One region of the Mycobacterium sp. E802 genome, then DNA from elsewhere that is predicted to be linked to it. Evidence: riboswitches for the same ligand, from Rfam matches in the RefSeq annotation. Region 1 holds a riboswitch; the other holds the start of a gene.
The links. A riboswitch is a leader RNA that binds a small molecule or an ion and turns the genes downstream of it on or off. The one in region 1 is predicted to bind S-adenosylmethionine.
Positions count from the first base shown of each region.

Region 1 (13,720 bases):
GCGACGCCTGCAGGACAGCTTCGCCGCGGTCGATTTCTTCGAGGCCCGCAAACTGCCGTTCATCGTCGCGGTCAACGAATTCGACGAGGCGCCAAAGCATCCCACCCAGGCGGTGCGCAAGGCACTGGCCCTGCCCGACCACATCCCGGTGGTGGCCGTCGACGCCCGCGATCGCAACTCGGCCAAGGCCGCGCTCATCGCGGTCACCGAGTATTCGTTGAGCACGCTGTCGGCGCTGCCCGGCTGACACGTGGTGGCCGACGAAACCGTCTGGGCGGACCGAGAATTCACCGGTGTCGACTTCCGTGCCGGGGAATATGACGGAGACCTGAGCCGGTTGCGCACCGAGCGGGTGGTGTTCACCGAATGCGATTTCAGCGGCGTGGACATGTCCGAGTCGCAGCATTCCGGCTCGGCGTTCCGCAACTGCACGTTCCGCCGGGCCAGGCTCTGGCACAGCACATTCACCAATTGCAGCCTGCTCGGTTCGGTGTTCACCGAGTGCACGCTGCGCCCGATCACGTTGGTGGAGTCCGATCTGAGCCTGGCCGTACTGGGCGGCTGCGATCTGCGCAGCGTCGACTTGTCGGACTGCCGGTTACGGGAGACCAGCCTGGTCGGTGTGGATCTGCGCAAGGCCGTGCTGCGCCAGGCCGACCTGACCGGCGCCCGGGTGCAGGACGCCAAGTTCGACGAGGCCGATCTACGGGGCGCCCGCGTCGACGCCACGTTCTGGACCACGGCCAAGCTGCGCGGCGCCAAGATCGACATCACCCAGGCGTTGGCCTATTCCGCCGCCCACGGCCTCGACGTCCACGGCGCTTAGTTCTCAGCCGGCCTTGAGGCGGATCTTCCAGCGCACGAAGCCGACGTAGAACACCGACAGTGCCACCAGCATGGCCATGTCGAACAGCCAGGTTCCCGAGGTGTGCTCCCAATGTGAGTCCTTGGGCGTCAGCGGCCCGGGCACCAGCCGGATCAGGTCGACCGTCGAGGCCGACGCGGCAAACCCCCAGCGCGCCGGGGTGATCCACGACAGCTGATCCAGCCCCACGCGGCCGGTCACCGGGATCATGCCGCCGGAGAACACCAGCTGGCTCATGATCGCGACCACCAGCAGCGGCATGATCTGCTCATTGGACTTCGCCAGCGCCGACAGGGCCAGGCCCACCATGGCCGCGGTGACGGTGGTGGCCGCCATGCTGACGAACAGCTCCAGGGACCGGTTCGGCAGGAACACACCCCGCTCCACCGCGCCTTCGCCCCAGCCCTTGCCGAGGATCGTGATGGTCGTGACGATTGCCGACTGCACGATGGCGAACACCGAGTACACGCACACCTTGGCCAGCAAATAGGCGGTCGTGGACAACCCGACGGCCTGCTCGCGGCGGAAGATCGCCCGCTCGCCGATCAGATCGCGGATGGTCAGCGCGGTGCCCATGAAGATCGCGCCGACGTTGAGCAGCACCAGGATCTGACCGGGCTCGTTGGGCGCGTCACCCATCGGGTTCGGCACGCCGAAGCCGACGGTGCCGGGCACCGACAGCGACAACGTGCCCATGATGAACGGCAACAGCGCCAGGAAGATGAAGTAGCCGCGGTCGGAGACGATGAGCCGGATCTGTCTTCGCGCGATGGTCGAGAACTGGCGTAGCAGGCTGGTCTTGGCCGGCTCGCCGAGGTCGCCGGGTTGCTCCGAGGATGCCGCCGCAGCCGGTGCCGGGCCGGTGCGGGCCAGATAACGCCGGTTGGCCTCGGCCGGATCGCTCGCGACGGTGCTGAAGATGTCGGCCCAGTTGGTGGTGCCGAGCTCCGGGCCGATCTGGTCGGGCGGGCCGCAGAACGCGGTCTTGCCGCCGGGGGCCAGCAGGAGCACCTGATCGCACACGTCGAGGTAGGTCAGCGAGTGCGTGACGACGAGCACGACGCGGCCGGCGTCGGCCAGCTGGCGCAGCATCGTCATCACCTGGCGGTCGAGCGCGGGGTCCAGACCCGAGGTGGGTTCGTCGAGGATCAGCAGCGACGGGCCGGTCAGCAGCTCGAGCGCGACCGAGGCGCGCTTGCGCTGCCCGCCGGACAGCTTGTCGACGCGGGTGTCGAGGTGCTTGGTCATCTCGAGTTCCTCGAGCACCTGCATGACGACCTGTTCGCGGTCTTCCTTGGTGGTGTCCGGGGGCAGCCGCAGCTCGGCGGCGTACATCAGGGCCTGACGGACGGTGAGCTGACCGTGCACCACGTCGTCTTGGGGGACCATGCCGATCCGGGACCGCAGCGAGGCGTACTCGGCGTGGACGTCGTGGCCCTCGAAGGTGATGGTGCCGCTGGTCGGATGGGTGTAGCCGGCGACCTGCTTGGCGAACGTCGACTTGCCCGCACCCGAGGGCCCGATCACCGCGGTCAGGGTGCCGGGCCGGGCGTCCAGGGAGATGTTGTCGAGCAGCGTCTTGTTGCCCTCGATGGTCCAGGTCAGACCACGAACTTCCAGACCGCCGGTGCGGGTGTCGGCCTCCGTCTCGCTGCGGCGCACCAAAGTGCCACCGGTGAACACCAGGTCGACGTTGCCGATCGTGACGACGTCGCCGTCGTGCAGGATCGCGCTGTCGACTCGCGCACCGTTGACGAAGGTGCCGTTGATGCTGCGCTCATCGCGGATCTCGGTGCCGCCGGGCAGCGGGATCAGGGTGGCGTGATGCCGTGAGGCCAGCACGTCGGGGATGACGATGTCGTTGTCGGTGGCGCGACCGATCTTCACCGCGTCTGCCGGCGCCGGGGTACTGCGCCCGGGCCGCAGGATCTTCATCATGCTGGTCGCGATGTTGTTGCCGCCGGCCTCGCTGCTGCCGCGGGCCGAGGCGGCCGGACCCATGGTGGTCGGTGCCTGCGCCGGATTCGCCGGGGGCGGGGTCGGAGCCGGGGTGCGAACCGGTTGCGACTGATACGCCTGGGGTCCACTGGGATATCCGGTTTGCGGTCCGCTGGGGTAGCCGCCCTGGGGACCGCTGGGATAACCGGTCGGCGCGGTCGGGTAGCGCGGCTGCGGGCCCGACGAATAGCCGGGTCGCGGCGGAGCGGGCGGCTGGCCGTAAGGCGATCGGGGAGCGGTGGGCGCCTGGGTGGGCCAACCGCCGCTCGGCCGACTCGCGATCGGCACCGCCGCGGTCGGGGTCCGGCCCACGGCGCCCTCGTGTCGGCCCACCTCGAAGGTCAGTTGCGGGCCGTCCGGGTTGCCGATGTTGACGATCTGGCCGTCGTGAAGGTCGACCGAGGGCACGCGCCGGCCGTTGACGTACATACCGTTGAGGCTGCCGTTGTCGATGGCGACCCATCGGCCTTGGTCGAAGCGCAGCACCAGGTGGGCACGCGAGATCAGCGGGTGGGCGATGCGGACGTCGGCGCGGAGATCTCGGCCGATGACGACATCGTTGCCCGGGGCGAAGGTACGGGTCGATCCGTCGTAACGAACGGTCAGCGCAGGGCTCATCGCGCTCAACTCTATCGGTAGTTGTCACCGGGGCTGGTCCGTTGTGGTGGTGTCGCGGCGTGTGACGATGGCCCGTATGGGTTCTGAAGGGGCGCAGAAGATGGCTGACCGGGCGCTTGGCGTGCTGCGTCCGTTGGGCACGGTGCTGGTCGGTGCGGCGGCGGTCTTGTTGGTGTGGGCCGCCGTGTTGGCGGCGTGGGCGCGACTGCTCGCGCCGCGCAGCGCCGGGGAGAGCGCCTGGTATGCCGTCAGCGTGCACCGCTGGGGTGAGGCGCTGCCGAACCGGATGGCGTTGGCGGTCGTGGTCATCGCGGTCGTGGTGATCGCGGCGATGGCCTACTGCGTCTGGCGCGGGCGCACCGGCCGTGACCTGCCTGCGACTGCGGCCGGCGCCGCGGCCGTGATGGCGCTGCTGTTCATCGCCTACGTCAGCCAAGGCATTCCGTCGTTCTACGGCAGGGTCATGGAGGGCGCGCCGGTCACCGCGGCACTGCCGGCGGTCATGGCCTCGTGGTGGTTGTGCCTGGCGGGTGCGGCGCTGACCCTGGTGGCCGTGCGCGCCGTTCCGCGGTTGGAGCGCAGCTCGGTGAAGTTGCTGGCGATCGGTGCAGTGATCGCCGTCGCGGTTGCCGCCGCGGTCACCGTGGGGGCGTTCCGGGCGGGCGACGACGGACGTTATCTCGACGCGACGACGGCGGCAGCTACCGACGTGCCTGCGGTCCCCACCACGCTGGGGAAGCACGCCTTCACGGTCTCGGTGCCCGATGCGTTCGCCGGAGACGAACACCAGCCCACACGTGAAATCGTGGCTGCGGGAGCGGGTTTCGTGGTGTATGGCGATCATCGCATCACGGCCTACGGAGCCGACGGACAGGAACGCTGGCATTTCGCGCGAACCGGGCCGGGCAGTGTCGTCGTCACCGGAATGCGGGTGTTCGACAACGGCGCCACCGTGGTGGCCTTCCTCGACAAGGGCCTGGTCGGCCTCGACGCCGTCACCGGAAAACAGCTGTGGCAGAACGCCGACGAACGGATGATGTACGCACTGTCAGAAGTGCCCGGCTACAACGTTGACGCGCCGTTCGTGGTGTACCGCGACGACCGCGTGTGGGTGCGCTTCGAGACTCGGACCGGCACCCCGATGTGGACGGTGCCTGCGCCCCACGGCGATTGCGTCTTCCCGCCCCGGACGGTGGACACCCGGTCGTGGTTGGTCGCGGTGGTGCAGTGCTCGTCCGAGCGAGGTAGTGGTATCCGGGTGGTCGCCGTCGACCCCGGCAGTGGTGAGACCGTATGGGACAACGAAGTGTTCACAGGCCAGGCCGACGCGGGCGCGATCGCCACACCGGCGAACTCGGTGGGCATCTTCATGCAGTTCGCTGGTGCCGGAGCGCCACCCGGGATCACGTACGTCAACGTGGCGGACAAGACCGTGACGCCGATCGTGGACCGCGGCACCGCCGAACCTTCCCCGGGGCCGGCCGACAACTTCTTGTTCTCCAGCCGCGACGGTGGCCGGCACCTCGTGTTGTTCGGGCCGGACGGCAAGCAGAGATGCGCCGGGGCCCAAGGGGTTCGCGGCACCAACACCCGCGCACTCGGCCAGGGCAGCGGCCTTGCCTACCTGTCCTTCGACGATCATTTCGTCATCGCCGACAACGGGGGCCCGGGCGTTCCCGGTTCGCTGCGCACGTTCGACGCCAGCACGTGCACGCAGACTGCAGCGGTGCCCGCCGGATCGGTCGAGGGTTTCGTGCCGGCACCGGGCGCGGTGCTGGTGTTACGGCGTGACGGCCAGACCTTGCAGATCGACGGCTACGCCAGTTAGCGCTCGGCGTTGGCCAGGGTGGGCACGGACTCTTCGGGGTAGCGATCCTCGGCGTCCCACACATCCCAGGTCTGCACCGCCCAGAACACCGCGAACAGCACGGTGAGAATGAGCTCGACGGTGATCACACCGAAGTGCCAGCCGGTGGTCAGCAGCACCAACGCGGCCACCACGGTCACGAGCATGAGCGCGGCGATCGTGGCGTAGAACCGGGCCAGGTGCCGGCGCACGGCCGCCCGCGCGTAGCACGCGTGGTACACCGCGACCAGCGTGATGGCCAGGAACATCGCCACGGCGGCGATCACGTGCGCATGCTCGGCGAACCAGTCCCACAACAGCAGCGGCGCCCCGGCGATCGCGATGGCCAATAGTGCTGCGGGCAGCCACTTCTCGACCCGCAGCAGCGCGGTCGCGATGGTCTTCCACAAGGTGGCGGCCTCGGCGCACGACGGCGCCGAGGCCACCGGTGGTTGTTGCGGGCGGCGCCACCGCTGCAGCGCCAGGTACATGCCGGTGCCCGCGGCGACGGCCACGAACAGCGACGCGATGTTGTTGCCGACGGCGCCGAACGGATCGGCCACGCTCGGCAACCAGGGCCGGCACAACTCGACCGGACCGGTGGGCACCAGGGCCACGATGAAGGCCATGAACCCGGCGAAGTTCAGCAGCGCGTCTTCGCCGACCCGGCTGCCCTTGTAGGCGATCAGGCAGATGCCGATCGCGCACAGCGCGGCCACGAACACGGCGTGGGTCCGCGTGTAGAAAAACGCGCTGATCGAGCCCTGCAGGCAACTGTGCGCCCAGGTCAACCCCAACGAGCACAGCAGGAACACCACCAGCGCCACCAAGCCCACCCGGACGTAGCGGTAGGTGACCATGGTGTCGCTGGGGTGGTTACCGCCCATGGAGCTATTAGCTCACGAGTGAATCCGGAGCTCCCGTCACCACGCAGTGGGTGTGGCTGTAAATCGTGGGCATACAGCTGTTGCAGTGCGTGCACAGCGATTTGACCGAACCCTTGACCGTCTCGGCTTTGATCCGGTTGAGCAGGTCCGGCTCGGCCAGCAGGGCCCGGCCCATCGCGACGAACTCGAAGCCCGCGGCCATCGCCCGGTCCATGGTCTCGCGGTTGGTGATACCGCCCAGCAGGATGATCGGCATCGTCAGCTCGGCGCGGAACTTCTCGGCGTCGCGCATCAGATAGGCCTCGTGGTAAGGGTATTCGCGGAAGAACTTGTTGCCGCTCATCCGGATGCCCCAGCTGATCGGGGGCTTGAAGTTCGCGGCGAACTCCTTGACCGGGGCGCCGCCGCGGAACAGGTACATGGGGTTCACCAGTGAGCTGCCCGCGGTGAGCTCGATGGCGTCCAGGCCACCGTCCTCCTCGAGCCACTTGGCGGTCTGCAGCGACTCGTCCATCGGGATACCGCCGCGGATGCCGTCACTCATGTTGAGTTTGGCGATCACGGCGATCTTCTTGCCGCCGTGTTTGTCGACGGCGTCGCGCACCGCGCGCACCACGCCGCGGGCCGCCTTCGCGCGGTTCTCCAACGATCCGCCGAACTCGTCGGTGCGCCGGTTGATCAGCGGGGAGAGGAACGAGCTGGCCAGATAGTTGTGACCGAGGTGAACCTCGACCGCGTCGAATCCGGAGTCGATGGCCAGCCGCGCGGCATTGGCGTGAGCTTCGGTGACGTCGCGGATGTCATCGATGGTGGCTTTCTTGGCGAACCGCATCGACAGCGGGTTGAAGAACCGCACCGGCGCGAGGGCCTGGGCCTTGTTGGTCCGCGAGTTGGCCACCGGCCCGGCGTGGCCGATCTGGGCGCTGATCGCCGCGCCCTCGGCGTGCACGGCCTCGGTGAGCTTGGTCAGGCCCGGCACGGCCTCGGGCCGCATCCAGATCTGCCAGCCGTCGGTGCGGCCGCCGGGGGCCACCGCGCAGTAGGCGACGGTGGTCATGCCGACGCCACCGGCGGCGGGCAACCGGTGGTAGTTGATCAAATCTTCGGTGACCAGCGCATCCGGTGTGGACGCTTCGAACGTGGCGGCCTTGATGATGCGGTTGCGAAGCGTCACCGGGCCGAGCTTGGCCTCACTGAAAACATCAGTGAACACATTGGGCTGAGTGTTCATAGATGGAGCTTGCCACGTCACCTGACACAATGGCACCCGTGGGTGCGATTGTTCTGGACGGTAAGGCCACGCGCGACGAGATCTTCGTCGACCTCAAGCAGCGCGTGGCGAAGTTGACCGAGGCGGGCCGGACGCCGGGGCTGGGGACCGTGTTGGTCGGGGAGGACCCGGGTTCGCAGGCCTATGTGCGGGGCAAGCACGCCGATTGCGCCAAGGTGGGGATCAACTCGATCCGCCGCGACCTGCCCGCCGACATCACGCAGGCCCAGCTCGACGAGACCATCGACGAGCTCAATGCCAATCCGGACTGCACGGGTTACATCGTGCAGCTGCCGCTGCCCAAGCATCTCGACGAGAACGCCGCGCTGGAGCGCATCGACCCGGCCAAGGACGCCGACGGTCTGCACCCGACCAACCTGGGCCGGCTGGTGCTCGGGAAGGACGCGCCGCTGCCCTGCACCCCGCGCGGCATCGTGCACCTGCTGCGTCGGTTCGACGTGCCGATCGCCGGGGCGCATGTCGTCGTGATCGGCCGTGGCGTCACCGTGGGCCGGCCGATGGGTCTGCTGCTGACCCGTCGCTCCGAGAACGCCACCGTCACCCTCTGCCACACCGGTACCCGCGATCTGCCCGCGCTCACCCGGCAGGCCGACATCATCATCGCTGCGGTCGGCGTTCCGCACATGGTGACCGCGGACATGGTCAAGCCCGGGGCGGCCGTCGTCGACGTCGGAGTCAGCCGCGTCGACGGCAAGCTCACCGGTGACGTCGCTCCGGACGTCTGGGACGTGGCCGGGCATGTGTCGCCCAACCCGGGCGGCGTCGGGCCGCTGACCCGGGCGTTCCTGCTGACCAACGTCGTCGAGCTCGAAGAGTCGAAACTGGCGTGACGGCAAAGGAGTTCGTCCGCAAGGTGATTGCCGGGCAATGGCCGATCCTGGTGGTCGGGCTGTTCTTCGTCGCGGCGTTCATCTTGGTGGTGGCGGGCTATTGGCGTCGTGGCGCCCTGGTCATCGGGATCGGGGTGGGCGCCGCCGCGGCATTGCGGCTGGCGCTGGCCGATGACCGCGCCGGTCTTCTCGTGGTGCGCTCGCGAACCATCGACTTCGCCACCACCGCCACGGTGAGTGCGGCGGTGCTCTACATCGCCTGGACGATCGATCCGTTGGGTACCAGCTGACCGAACCCCGGGCCTGGCCTGGGCGCTTCCCTGGCGCGCTGGTTCGGCACCTCGGCGGTCGAGGAGCTCAGCGCTTAACCGAACCTCCGCCGAAAGTGAACTCGTTGGCGAGATTTCGCCGACTTGTGGGCAACAAGTTCACATTCGGGACTCAGGCCAACGTGGCTCGGATGGACACCGTGACATACGGCAGCGCCAAGCCGGTGGAGTTGGCCAGCGCGGGATGGGTGGCCAGTAGTTCGCGTACCTGTCCCAGGGTCTTCTTGCGGACTTGCTCGGGCGAGGTGATGCAGTAACTGCGGGAGGCCACCAGGTCGATGAGTGCCTGGGGGGTCAGGTAACTCGTCCACTCGACCTGGTGGCGTTCGGTCTCGGAGAAGGGCTCGGGCAGGGTCACCTCGTTGGTGAACGGGTCGTGTTCCGGGCCGATGATCTGGCCGAGATCCTTGACCCAGCCCATCCGCTCGTCGCGGGTGTTCCACACCAGTCCCAGGCGACCGCCCGGGCGCAGCACCCGGCTGATCTCCTTGGCTGCGCGTACCGGGTCGAACCAGTGCCATGCCTGGGCCACCAGCACCGCGTCGACGCTGTCGTCGGCCAGAGGGATCTCCTCGGCGGTACCCAGCAGCGCCGGGGTGTCGGGCAGTGAGTTCGACAGCAGCTCAAGCATTTCCGGGATCGGGTCGACGGCGATCACGTCCAGCCCGCGTTCCACCAGCCGGGTGGTCAACTTTCCCGTGCCCGCGCCGAGGTCGAGCACGTCGTGGGCGCCGTCGGGAAGCAGCCAGTCGATCGCCTCCGGCGGATACGACGGCCGGCCGCGTTCATATGCCGCGGCTTCCGAGCCGAAGGACAGGGAGCGCTGCTTGGGCGAATTCACCGTTGTGCCAGCTCCAGTGTTCTGCGGATCAACTTGCCCACCACTTCGGTCTCCACCAGGAAGCCGTCGTGCCCGTAGGCCGAGTCGACGACGTCGAGACCGCCACATCCGGGCAACAGCTCGGCCAGTTCCTGTTGTAACCGGATCGGGTAGAGCCGATCGGAGGTGATCCCGCCGACGATGACGGGCACCGGGCAGCTGCGCAGCGCCGCGTCGACGCCGCCACGTCCGCGGCCCACGTCGTGCGTGGACAGTGCGTCGGACAGGGCCACGTAGGTGCCCGGATCGAACCGGCGGGCGAGCTTGCCGCCCTGGTATTCGAGATAGCTCTGCACCCCGTAGCGTCCGCCGGTGGTCGGGTCCTCGTCGCCCTGGGCATCGTTGGCGAACCGCTCGTCGAGTTCCTCTTCGCCGCGGTAGGTCAGGTGTGCGAAGCGCCGGGCGATTTCCATGCCGGCCATCGGGGCGCGGTCGGTGCCGTGGTAATCCCCGCCCTGCCAGTCCGGGTCGGCTTTGATCGCGGCCACCTGGGTGCTCTGGGTGCCGATCTGGTCGGCGGTGGCGCGAGCACCGACGGCCAGCACCAACCCGGCCCGCACCTCGTCGGGGTGGCCGATCATCCACTCCAGGGCACGGGCCCCGCCCATCGACCCGCCGACGACGGCGGCCACCTCGGTGATGCCGAAGGCCGCCAGTGCGGCTCGGTCGGCCTCGACCTGGTCGCGGATGGTGATCTGGGGAAACCTTGAGCCCCAAGGCTTTCCGTCGGGCGCCGGTGATCCGGGGCCGGTGGAGCCCTGGCAGCCGCCCAGCACGTTGGTCGAGATCGCGCACCACCGGTCGGTGTCGATCGGGGCGCCGGGACCGGCCACCCCGTCCCACCAGCCCGCGGTCGGGTGGCCGTCGCCGGCCGGGCCCGTGACGTGGGAGTCGCCGGTCAGCGCATGCAGCACCATCACCACGTTGTCGCGCTCGGGGGAGAGTTCGCCCCACCGCTGCACGGCGATGTGGACGTCAGGAAGGACGGTGCCGTTCTCCAGCGTCAGCGAACCGATGTTGACCACGCTGATCTCGCCCTCGGCAGGCAACGCCACGGTGGACACGGCTGGTTCTTCGGTGATCGTCATGCCGGTGTTCTCTCGCCGCCTACACCGTCGCCGCAGTCTGCGGCACCCCGCTGAACGGACGAGCCGCGGCGAATCCCTGTTCCAGGTCCGCCAGGATGTCGTCGATTCCCTCGATGCCGACCGCCAGCCGTACAAGGCCGGGGGTGACACCGCTGGCGAGTTGCTCTTCGGCGCTGAGCTGTTGATGCGTCGTGGATGCGGGATGGATGACCAGCGAACGCACGTCGCCGATGTTGGCGACGTGACTGTGCAGGGTCAGCGCGTCGACGAACGCCTTGCCGGCCTCCACTCCGCCGGCCAGTTCGAACGACAGCACCGCGCCGGTGCCCTTGGGGGCGAGCTTGCGGCCCAGCTCGTACCACGGCGAGGTGGGAAGCCCGGCGTAGTTCACCGAGGTCACGCCGTCATGGCCGGCCAGGTGTTCGGCGACCTTCTGTGCATTGGCCACGTGCCGTTCAACACGCAGCGACAGCGTCTCTAATCCCTGCGCGATGAGGAAGGCGTTGAACGGTGCCAGGGCGCTCCCCAAGTCGCGCAGCAACTGCACCCGGGCCTTGAGTGCGTAGGCCGGTGCGCCGAGCTCGGCGAAGACCACGCCGTGGTAGCTGGGGTCGGGGGTGGTGAACCCGGGGAACCGTCCGCTGGCCGCCCAGTCGAAGGTGCCGCCGTCGACGATGACGCCCGCGATGGCTGACCCATGCCCGCCGAGGTACTTGGTCGCCGAGTGCACGACGATGTCGGCCCCGTGGGTGATCGGCTGGATCAGGTACGGGGTGGCGATCGTGTTGTCGACGATCAGCGGGACGCCGGTGTCGTGGGCGACGGCGGCGACACCGGGGATGTCGAGGATGTCGATCTGCGGATTGGAGATGGTCTCGCCGAAGAACGCCTTGGTGTTCGGTCGGGCCGCGGCGCGCCAGGAATCGAGGTCGTCGGGGTTGTCCACGAAGCTCACCTCGATGCCGAGCTTGGCAAGGGTGTAGTGGAACAGGTTGTAGGTGCCGCCGTAGAGCCGCGGGGAGGACACGATGTGATCGCCGGCCCCGGCGATGTTGAGCAGGGCGAACGTCGACGCGGCCTGGCCCGAGGACAAGAACAGGGCCGCCACGCCGCCTTCGAGCGCGGCGATGCGCTGTTCGACGACATCGGTGGTCGGGTTCATGATCCGGGTGTAGATGTTGCCCGGTTGCTCTAGGCCGAACAGCGCGGCTGCGTGCGCGGTGTCGTTGAACGTGTAGGACGTGGTCTGGTAGATCGGCAGGGCCCGAGCATTCGTGGCGCTGTCGGGGGTCTGACCGGCGTGGATCTGCTTGGTCTCGAAGGACCAGTTCTCGGCGTTGGCCATGGTGGGTTGTCTCCTCCGCGGAAGGGGATGAGGAAGGAAAGTGGGTCGTCTACCGGGCGTCGAGGCCGCCGTCACAGACGGCGCGCGGACGGCAACAGGTCAAGGACAACAACACATGGGTGGCCTCCATCAGGTTTCCCTGTCTCTCTGGGGGCCCGATCCGACGGACCCGCGCTTGCCTTACAGCCGCATACAGCTGCTCAACCTGGTCATCACCCGGGGCACCCCACCGCGGTTGGAGGGTTGCCGGCCAGCAAGCCGGGGCTTGTCGCTGGCGCTCATGACCGGCTTGCAGCTTATCGCAATGCGTTGAGGCGGTGCCAGTCGGTTCTCCGGTGCGTTTGCCAACACTGCGTAGGCCGGACTGGAACACGTTCACTTCGGCGGGTGCGCCGACGTTTCCGGCGGCCTTGACGTAACCCAAAGTTACTGGTCGGTAATAAAAGCTGCTCCTTCGCGGCCGTTCGCGCCCTTGTAGTCTGGCCCGCGATACGACAGCAGCGAAAAGCCACGGGTGAAACGAGTGATCCTCGTCGAACCGAACTGACGCCGGGAGACCAACCATGACTGCCCAGCAGCCGACCATCATCTACACGCTGACCGACGAGGCGCCGCTGCTTGCGACGTACTCCTTCCTGCCGATCATCCGCGCCTTCGCGGAACCGGCCGGCATCGACATCCAGACCAGTGACATCTCGGTCGCGGCCCGCATCCTGGCCGAGTTCGGCGACTACCTGACCGAAGAACAGCGTGTCCCGGACAATCTCGGCGAACTGGGCCGTCTCACCCAGCTGCCCGAAACCAACATCATCAAGCTGCCCAACATCAGTGCCTCGGTCCCGCAGCTCACCGCCGCGATCAAGGAACTGCAGGAGAAGGGTTACGCGATCCCGGACTACCCGGGTGAGGCCAAGACCGACGAAGAGAAGGCTCTCAAGGAGCGCTACGCCAAGATCCTCGGCAGCGCGGTGAACCCGGTTCTGCGCGAAGGTAACTCGGATCGTCGTGCCCCCAAGGCGGTCAAGGAGTACGCGCGCAAGCACCCGCACAGCATGGGGGAGTGGTCGCAGGCTTCGCGCACCCACGTGGCCACCATGAAGACCGGCGACTTCTACCACGGCGAGAAGTCGATGACGTTGGACAAGGCCCGCAACGTCCGCATGGAGCTGGAGACCAAGAGCGGCCAGACGATCGTGCTCAAGCCCGAGGTCAAGCTCGACGAGGGTGACGTCATCGACTCGATGTACATGAGCCGCAAGGCGCTGATCGAGTTCTACGAGGAGCAGATCGAGGACGCCTACAAGACCGGCGTGATGTTCTCGCTGCACGTCAAGGCGACCATGATGAAGGTCAGCCACCCGATCGTGTTCGGCCACGCCGTCAAGGTGTTCTACAAGGACGCATTCGCCAAGCACGAGAAGCTGTTCGACGAGCTCGGGGTCAACGTCAACAACGGCCTGTCGGATCTCTACAGCAAGATCGAGGCACTGCCCGCCTCGCAGCGCGAGGAGATCATCGAAGACCTGCACCGCTGCCACGAGCACCGGCCGGAGCTGGCCATGGTGGATTCGGCCAAGGGCATCTCGAACTTCCATTCGCCGTCGGACGTCATCGTCGACGCGTCGATGCCGGCCATGATCCGTCTCGGCGGCAAGATGTACGGCGCCGACGGCCGCACCAAGGACACCAAAGCGGTCAACCCGGAGTCCACGTTCTCGCGGATCTACCAGGAGATGATCAACT
Region 1 is NZ_LZJD01000048.1:1,418-15,137, forward strand. It holds gene A5699_RS07395 (ATP/GTP-binding protein) at 1-247, shown strand, start outside; gene A5699_RS07400 (pentapeptide repeat-containing protein) at 251-826, shown strand; gene A5699_RS07405 (FHA domain-containing protein) at 830-3,481, opposite strand; gene A5699_RS07410 (PQQ-binding-like beta-propeller repeat protein) at 3,558-5,309, shown strand; gene A5699_RS07415 (diphosphate--fructose-6-phosphate 1-phosphotransferase) at 5,306-6,214, opposite strand; gene A5699_RS07420 (NADH:flavin oxidoreductase) at 6,222-7,445, opposite strand; gene A5699_RS07425 (bifunctional methylenetetrahydrofolate dehydrogenase/methenyltetrahydrofolate cyclohydrolase) at 7,484-8,335, shown strand; gene A5699_RS07430 (DUF3017 domain-containing protein) at 8,332-8,625, shown strand; gene A5699_RS07435 (class I SAM-dependent methyltransferase) at 8,777-9,505, opposite strand; gene A5699_RS07440 (homoserine O-acetyltransferase) at 9,502-10,632, opposite strand; gene A5699_RS07445 (bifunctional o-acetylhomoserine/o-acetylserine sulfhydrylase) at 10,652-11,977, opposite strand; SAM riboswitch class IV at 12,144-12,263, opposite strand; partial or broken gene A5699_RS07450 (NADP-dependent isocitrate dehydrogenase) at 12,541-13,720, shown strand, end outside.

Region 2 (8,261 bases), on a different contig from region 1:
TCAGTTATTGACGAGGGTTGCATCGCTTCCAACGCGGCAGCCGCGTCACCGCGTACATCAGGACTTCCAAAGAACGCATCCGCTGGTTGTGTCGTCCTGGCCATAATCTGCCGGAGGATTGGTGCGAGCCGATCTGAAACATCGCTTGGCACTGCGTCGCCCAGTCGACGGAGATTCTCTAGTGGCCTAACCAGATGCCGAGTGTAGGTAGCCGATTGGCTAAGCAAATTGACTATCTGGTCCCAACTCGCTTGTTCGGGGTGCCAGCAGTTGACGACGATGAGCGTTCCACCGAAACTGGTCCGTCTTACAGCACCTTGCCCCTGTTGCAGTTCAGCGACCTCGGTCTCGATGCTCTGGTTCAGGCTCTCGACGAGAGCGGTGACAGTATCGGCGTTAAGGTCGCAAACATCTCCGAAGGCTTGTAGTGCCGCCAAGTCTCCCTGTGCGATCTGCTCTTCCAGACCTCTTCTGCGCGTTTCGTCGGACGCAGCGAGAACCACTTCTATTTGTTCGCTTAGTTCGAAGTTGTCGGATGTGCGTTGTGCCAACCGCTCCTTGTCGGCATCCGACCATTCGGCAACCGGTACCGCTCTGACTACCTTGGCATAGCCGTGGGCTATGGCCTGGTCTTCTTGGGCGGGCAAGGTAACCAGGTGATCAACGACGACTCGGAGGTCGCTGGTCGATATGACTGGAACCAAGGCTGCGAGCATGTCGAGCACGATGTCGGGTATCGAGAAAGTTGGCGCAAGGCGGTCTGCTAGGACTGCGGGGTCATTAAGCACCTCGATGGCCCATTGTGCGTGGCGTACTGCATGTTCGGGTAAGAGAACGTCAGCTGCCTTGGTGATCGCCGTGATGCCGGCAAGCAGCGACGTCCGCGTCGCGTCATCGAGGATGATTGCGCTAGCCGCTTGTTGGACCGCCTGTACTGGTCCGGCTCGAAGGAGGCGGCCGAGTGACAACTTGATGGCTTCGTTGTCACCGCAATGGAGCATCTGCGTCAGCGCCGACACCACTGCGTCGGTGTTTTCGGTGGCCGTGGTGATGACCCGCTGAGCGAGCATCGAAGTCGCGGCCCTCCACGCGGTGTGGTCGGCGGTAAAGCCAGAGATCAACGTCGCCGCTCGAAGATGGAGCCACGTCTGGTCAGATTTCCCCCATCTGATGGTCTTGTCTTCTGCCCAGTTCTTGAAATCCTCACGTGCCTTCTCCTGCAGCGCCCAAGCAACCTCTTGGGTGCGCCACCAAGCTGCCAAGGTGTCGCGCCCTGTGACTGCGTCTGCAACGTTGCGCGACGCCTGGGAACTGATGCCGAAGATCAAATCAGCGGCGGCTCCGACTATTGCCATCGCGGTTGGGTCATGGGGAGCGATGGTGCGCAGAGACTGGACCTCTACAGCCGATTCCAGGGCCTGCTCTAGATCACCCAATTCGGCCCTGCATCGCGCACGATGGAGCATCAGCCACGCGTGATCTGTTGGTTCGCACACGTCGGCCTCAATGAGTCGATCAAGGACCTCCAAAGCATCACTGGGTCGGTTCATTTCGACCAGGAGCGCCGCGACGACGGCGGCGGCGGCGGCTTGCTGGTGTGGGAGTGCGTCGTCTGCATCGATCAACTCACGGATAGCTCCGAGGTCGCCCCCCTCGACGAGGAAGCTGTACAGAGCAGCGTAGAACCTCCATTCCCAATCCTTTGAGGCTCGGCATCCCTCTAGATCAGGGGCTTTCGTTTCCCAGTAGGGCGACTTCGATGGTCGAAGTTCGCGAAGGCGCATTTTGACCAGGAGCGCGATTGCCTCATCTGGCTGGTAGCTGTCGACGGCTAGATTTGGGTGCGGTGCAATCAAGCGTGGGGTAAGCAGGGCATGCCGGAGACGATCGGGTCGCAGGATTGGCTCTCCGCCCTCAAAGGCGCTTCCTTCCCACTGTGCCGGTTTGCGATGCCCAGTGGCCACCTCCAGCAAGTCATTGAGGTGGTCTTCATCAATCGTATTGGAGGCGGGAACGAGGATCTTTGATCCCTTACCAGTCGATACGATGCGGTCGGACGTGATGGGCACCCAGTACGACGTGCTGGTCTTGAGATCGTGCAACACAAGAATGTGTGGCACGTTGTGGTCCTTCCAGTGCTTGAGGTGAGCGCCATCGCTGTCGGCAAACCACCACCCGATCACCTTCCCCGCGTCATCACGTTCTGGAGATCTAAACCAGGAGTCACCGGACTTCACTTGTGCGCCAACTAGCGCACCCATGTCGAATCGACGCGGATCGCGTGACTGCAACCACAGATCGGTTCCGAGGTCATGCTCCATCGGATTACGGGCGACACCCCAGCGGATTCGTGTGAACTGCTGCTCGACGGCAGCTTGCCCTTCCGCGCCCGTCAAGCCTGACTGGCTTGCTCTCATCCTGAGATTCCTTCTGTCGCTAGGCACACATCGGTCACGTTATGTTCCCGCGAACGATGCTGGGGCGACCGAGCGGGCTTGCGGTGGGGAAGCCAGAGACACGATCTGGACTGTCCGCACCGGTGCTGACCAGTCGATCGGATTAGTTGCGTTCGGACCCATCCGCGACGGCATTAGCGAATGGTAGCCGCAGCTATCGTCGTGCTCGACGACTTCCCGTAACCGTGCCTGTTCGCCTGCAGGGCCGGCCCGCGCCGTCCGCAGTTAGGGAGGCGCATATGGGGGTGTGGTGTGTACTTTCGCGTGATACCCACCAAGTTGTGCGAAAGTCTTTCGAGACGCTCGGAACTCGTCGTTTTCGAGACAGCTGCACTGGTCCCAAGGATTACCGAGACTGGCGTGCCCAGATGCTTCCGACCGCTACGGAGTCAACTGGCGGTAAGCGAACGCGAACACTTGCGGTGCCCACGCGGTCCACGACGCTCGTTGCCCTCGCACGCCGGGATTCCAGTCACTTACCAGCGCCCGAATCCCCGGCGCACCCTTGAAGAAATTATCGAACTCCACGATGGTCTCGCAGGTTTGACGCATATCCGGGTAGAGGAGTGCGGCTGCGCGCTGATCCGCGCGATACAGCGGCGAGTGAAGCTCGTCGAGCAACTCAAGGACGTCGGGATCGTCCTGCATCTGCTCGAGCTCAGCCTTCACGACCTTGTTGATCTTCTTCGACCGAGCGGCCACTCCACGATCAATTCTCAAGTTGAAGCGCGCCTCTATGCGGTCGTCAGCGACCTGAAGTGCGCGCCCAGACACCGTCACGGCCTCCATCGTGTAGTGAGTCATCACGTTCCGAAGGCTATAGAGAAGGCGGTAGCTCCGGTTAGTGTCGAAAACGTCCTTGAACACCTTCTTGATCGAGGCGAGAACGGTCTCGTCGTTGGCATGAAGATCGCTCGCGAGTTGGTACGTCTGCTCCTGGTGGAAATAGACAGCGGACGCCAGAGACAGGACGGCGGCGCGGATTTCAGAGACTAGGCGCACAGCTTCCTCGGGGTGTGTCTGCGGCTGAAACCGGCGTTCGGCGAAGGCTTGGTTTGCTTCTGCCACCTTGGCGTGCAATGCCTCAGCGGATACTTCGAAGTAGGCGAGTATTCCGCCGAGAATGATGTTGAAGACGCGGCGGTACGCCTCCCGGTACCGCACATGATCGTCGACCGACAAGACGGCCACGGGGGTCATTTTCAAGCTGTTCAGACTCGCTGAGTCTGGGGAGATCAGTAAGACTCCGCGTGGGTCGATGGGGAGGTTGGTGCCGTCCACGACGTAAAGGTAGCTGTCGACACCAGTTTTCCCGAGGTAGCACAGCCGGTATTTGCCGCCAAACCGAAAGCGCTGACACCACGGCGAGGATTCACCGTGAACGGGTCATCGTCCGTGGGGCCTGGTCAGGTTGCGTCGGGCAGTTCGTTGAGGTGCGCCTCAGGGAACTGCGGTGGTTCCAGCTTGATCCCTGGGATCTCGCCCAGCGGACCCGGCAGTAGGCCATGGGTGCGTTGACCTTTCGCGAGTGCCGACTTGATGACGCGCTCTTCGGCTGCGAACCTCTGGGCCTGGTCTCGCAAGCTCTTCAAGTCCTTGGCCAGCGTCAGTCTGGTCAACCACGGACGCCAAGCGAGCCGAGTGATCATCTCGGCTGCCTCTTGAATGACGTCGGCAAAGTACCCATCGATACCACCAGCGCCGAAGTCCTCGTCACCGCCGCGCTCCTCCCAGGACTCGTCGCTGAGTTGTCGTCCTGCTTCGGCGAGGACCAGGTAATGACGGACGGCTGCTCTGGGGATACGAGCGATGAGTGCGGTGGTCTCCACCTCGCGGTATGCGGTGCGGAACTCTCGGTAGATGGTCGGTGCCCATCTGGTCAACTCGGTCGCCTCAATGGCCTTGAGCACTGCACCGCGTACTTCACGGCGTGCCCGGCCTCCACCGATGTAGTTGCCGATCACAGACCCGATTCCGAGACCGCCGACGAGCGGGAGCCACTGCACGAGATTCACTCGGCTAACTTAGCCGGGACGCTACTCGTTCTCCGAGACTGCGACGGCGAGTAACGGCGAATATCCCAGGATCGACGCCGTCCATCTCCTACCTTCGGTGTGTCCACCCAACAGAAGGAGAAGCGCGATGGCCGTCGACCAACACCTAGCTGAGGTGCTACGCACCGTCAAAGTTCCCGAGGCGCTGACCAACTGCGTGACGTTCGTGGACTACCTCAAGCGGCATGTCGAGGCTGAGACGAAGTCTTCGACGCCAGAAGAGGGGCTGCAGCGGCTGCACGAACTGGTCGCGCAAATGCTGGCTTCTCACCTGGAATTGATCGACGCGATGGGCACTGTCGATGAGCAACTCAGGATCATCGGCCAGAGGCTCAAGCAGCCATGACTAACACGTCCGTCGGGACCGATGTCGTCAGCGTCCGAATCAGGCTGAGATCGCCGGAGCAGTCGCCGGGGTTGAATGACTTCGGCTATCTGTTCCCGATGATCGAGAGCTTGATGTTCGTCGGTGCTCTCGTGAGCGAGGTTGATCCCAAAGGTAAGGGCCAGTTCTCGCGGGGAAGCCTGGTATCGCCGAACGTGCTGGTCTCGTGCCAGTACCTCGTCGAGTCGCTCCGGGTTGGCCGCGTCAGCTTCGGTTCGCCCATCGACATCCTGATCTGGGGCGCGGGGATCACGGGAAGTGTGCCGACGATGTACGGCACTGTCCGAACGGTGCTGTCACTCTGGACGAAGTTCTGCGAGGCCCGGAAGAAGCACGCCGAGGCGAGCTTAATGGAGTCAGATGTCGCGGTGCTGATGGCGATCAACAACAACTTGCTGGCAAAGCTGGAGTCGGCAACGCCGGGCAGCAACTTGGACCGCCAGACGCTCAATGAGGTCGAGAAACGAGCACTGGACAAGTCGATCCGGCAGCGGGTGCAAGAGGCTGCCGCAGTGATCCTCAGCGCAGAAGAGATCACTATCGAACCAGATCCCGCCTAGTCGGTGAGACGAGCGATCTCACGCGAAACTTCAGCCCTCGTCTGGATACTGGTAGGTCTCGTCAACGATCTTCTGAAGCATCGCTTCGGGGCTTACCGGCGGGTCCACCCTGAATTCCATCTCCTGGAGGAGCAGGCCGGTGAGGGCGATAAAGCCTTGCAGTAAGCGGTATACGCCGTGTGGCTCGGCCATGACGCGTTCGACCGAGGCCCATGACCTCTTGTCGTCGTCACCGACGACGAAGGAGGCCATGACGTTCGTGACGGTGCGGACGTTCTCAGCGGTGTCGTTCGGGAAGCTCGCCATTCATCGAGCTTGCCACGATGTTCGGCGCAGGCGCTTCTTGCCGCGCAGTGCGTCCTGAGTGGTCTGCTGGTCGATGCTTGACCAGAAGACTGTCGGAGGATTGACCTAACGTGGCCGGTCTCGCCGCTCCGTGGCCCGACCCAGGTGTCAAACCTCAGCTCGATTCGACGCAGCTCCTTATCCAGTCAGGTATACGAGGTCGCGAGCGCGAAACGGGCAAGCAGCTGGATGTTATCCGCGCGGTAGACCGTCCTCGTACAAGTCGGCAATCTGCCGCCGTCCACGCTGCTCGATCTCGGCCCGCCTACGCTCCTCACGCAGATGTGCATACTTCCGCGCGATCCGCTCGATCGTCGGTGCAGCATCGAGTGCGGCATTCAATCGGCGATGACGGTCGATGTCGGCAGGGTCGAGAGTCGCCGGGTAGAAGCCCAATTCGGCTGCTAACTCAGCGCGTAATCTGCGTTCGTCCTCACTGAACGGCATATTGGCTCACTCTTCCTGGACTTGCTCGATGGTGCCGGCGAATGGGACTCCGATAGGCAGTCATCGGGAACTGAACTCGCCGCAGCGCCAGAGTGTCGATTGGCTAGTTGACATCCTGGTCCTCGTCCTCTGCGAAACCGACCTCGCTTAGCCAGTCTGACAAGGTGATCTCGGCGCGATGAGCGGGTTCCAGGTCGCACACGTCCTGCTCGAACTCTGCCTCGATCTCATCGGGGGTGAACACCTCGCCGTCGCTGATGCGCCGGAATGCGATCTCGGAGCCGAGGCTGCTGTAGATGCCGACAAGAGACGCCTCGATGATGTACTCGCGGATCGCGGCATCACCATGCATGTCGAATTCACGCCTTAAGAGCTGCTCGTCGTCCAGCTCCACAATCTGTTCGCGAAGCTCTTCGACAAGCTCGTACTCGATCCAGATGATGTCGGTGGTGGTATCGCGGTACAGCACAGGCAGGCTCCTCAACCTGGGCCTCCGAGGAGGCGCTCTTCCTTACACCGGTTGGTGTACGGCGCTTCGTCATCCGGGCCACCCATGAACCTGGGGTTGGCGTACCGCTAGCCGGAGCTTGGTGCGGCACCTCCTGAAGCTGATGGAGATCAACGACATTCGGGCTGTCTACATTCCGGCGTCTCGTGCCGGCAGTACAGCGACTGTGTGGCGCATCAAAGTTGGTAGTGACGATTCACCCAGTACTCAGTTGCGGCGGAAAGTTCCGAATAATGCCTGGTCAGGGACAAGGGTCTCGCCAGAAGTGCCGATACGACACGGGATTGAGGCCTTCCGGGTGCTCAACGGTTTCATTACTTCTGTAGGCCGAGCGACTCGTATCCTGTGCCGCAACAAGTTACGGTGCCGCGTGCGCGCCGCGCGGCACCGTTCGCTCGATCGTGGTTGACTTCGTGACTGCCGAATGCCTACCGACGACTTCAGTTTGAAGCCCGACTCTGTGCGTGACTGCCGCATCACTCGCCAGGCTTTCGCTATCGGCCCCACCCGCGAGTACTACCGCTGGCGCGAGGTTGATCAGCGCATCAATTCATCTATCGATGAGCATACTGCCAACTAACCGCCCAGAGGCGGTCAGTGTTGTTGCCACGGATGACGCCTAAGCCGTTCGCATGACAGCGCGTGTGGCTGGACAGCACTGGGGTGACGATGCCATGAGCACCGGACGAAGACGGGCTCGCAGTCGTCGCCTATTCAGCCGGAGGGTTGGCACTGTGTCGGGGCGACTCATGGGTTAATCGGCGGGCCGTGCCCACATTTTGCCCACAATCTGCTGCCGGTTACAGGTATCTGGAGGTATCAGCAGATGCGAGTTTATGCAGGTAGTGGCTACATTCAACCCTCTGACCAGGTGGCTGCGCAGAACCACGACTTCTTCTCGGGCTCGGGTTCGTCGTACGTGATCGGCAAGGCCGTCGTCACCGAAGACGAGGACTGGGACTTCTAGGGCTCGCAGGTAGGACTTTTCTGCCGGTCGGTCGAGTCCGGTTTGCCGATGCTTGTCTAGACTGCGTTGCGCGGTTACTGTTTGCCCAGGTGGAGGCGAGCTTCGACTCCGGGGGGTAGAAGTGGTTGTTTCTCGTTTGGCGTTATCGGTGTTGACCGGGGTGACATTCGGCTTTGCGGCGGCACCGCCAGCAGCGGCCGACAGCTTTGGGCCGCCGGATTTCAACGGTTATTGCAATTACAAGCACCATACGAATCTGATCTACGCGGCCGGACCTGCGAGTCTGACCGACGCGGACTCGTGGAAGTGCACCATCCCACCGGGAATCCCCACCGACGATGTCGACGTTAACGCTGCTTGTCGATGGAAGTATGGCGACGGCGCTGTCGCGCACACGGATAATCCCAAGTGGCCGCACTCATGGCAGTGTGTCCCGGCTGGGCCGCCCTCGAGCTCCAACATCCCGCTCAAGTGGAAGGGAACGTGGACGAGCGCTGGAACGAGTCTGCCTGCGACGCTGAACCTCACCAGCGTTGATC
Region 2 is NZ_LZJD01000041.1:12,630-20,890, reverse strand. It holds gene A5699_RS06020 (DUF4365 domain-containing protein) at 1-2,417, opposite strand, end outside; gene A5699_RS06015 (hypothetical protein) at 2,838-3,737, opposite strand; gene A5699_RS06010 (hypothetical protein) at 3,863-4,471, opposite strand; gene A5699_RS06005 (hypothetical protein) at 4,599-4,856, shown strand; gene A5699_RS06000 (hypothetical protein) at 4,853-5,455, shown strand; gene A5699_RS05995 (hypothetical protein) at 5,486-5,761, opposite strand; gene A5699_RS05985 (hypothetical protein) at 6,351-6,716, opposite strand; SAM riboswitch class IV at 6,746-6,855, opposite strand; partial or broken gene A5699_RS29820 (hypothetical protein) at 7,630-7,722, shown strand; gene A5699_RS28970 (hypothetical protein) at 7,844-8,261, shown strand, end outside.
Region 2: it holds a riboswitch for S-adenosylmethionine, as region 1 does, so the genes downstream of both, A5699_RS05985 (hypothetical protein) here and A5699_RS07445 (bifunctional o-acetylhomoserine/o-acetylserine sulfhydrylase) in region 1, are expected to answer to the same signal.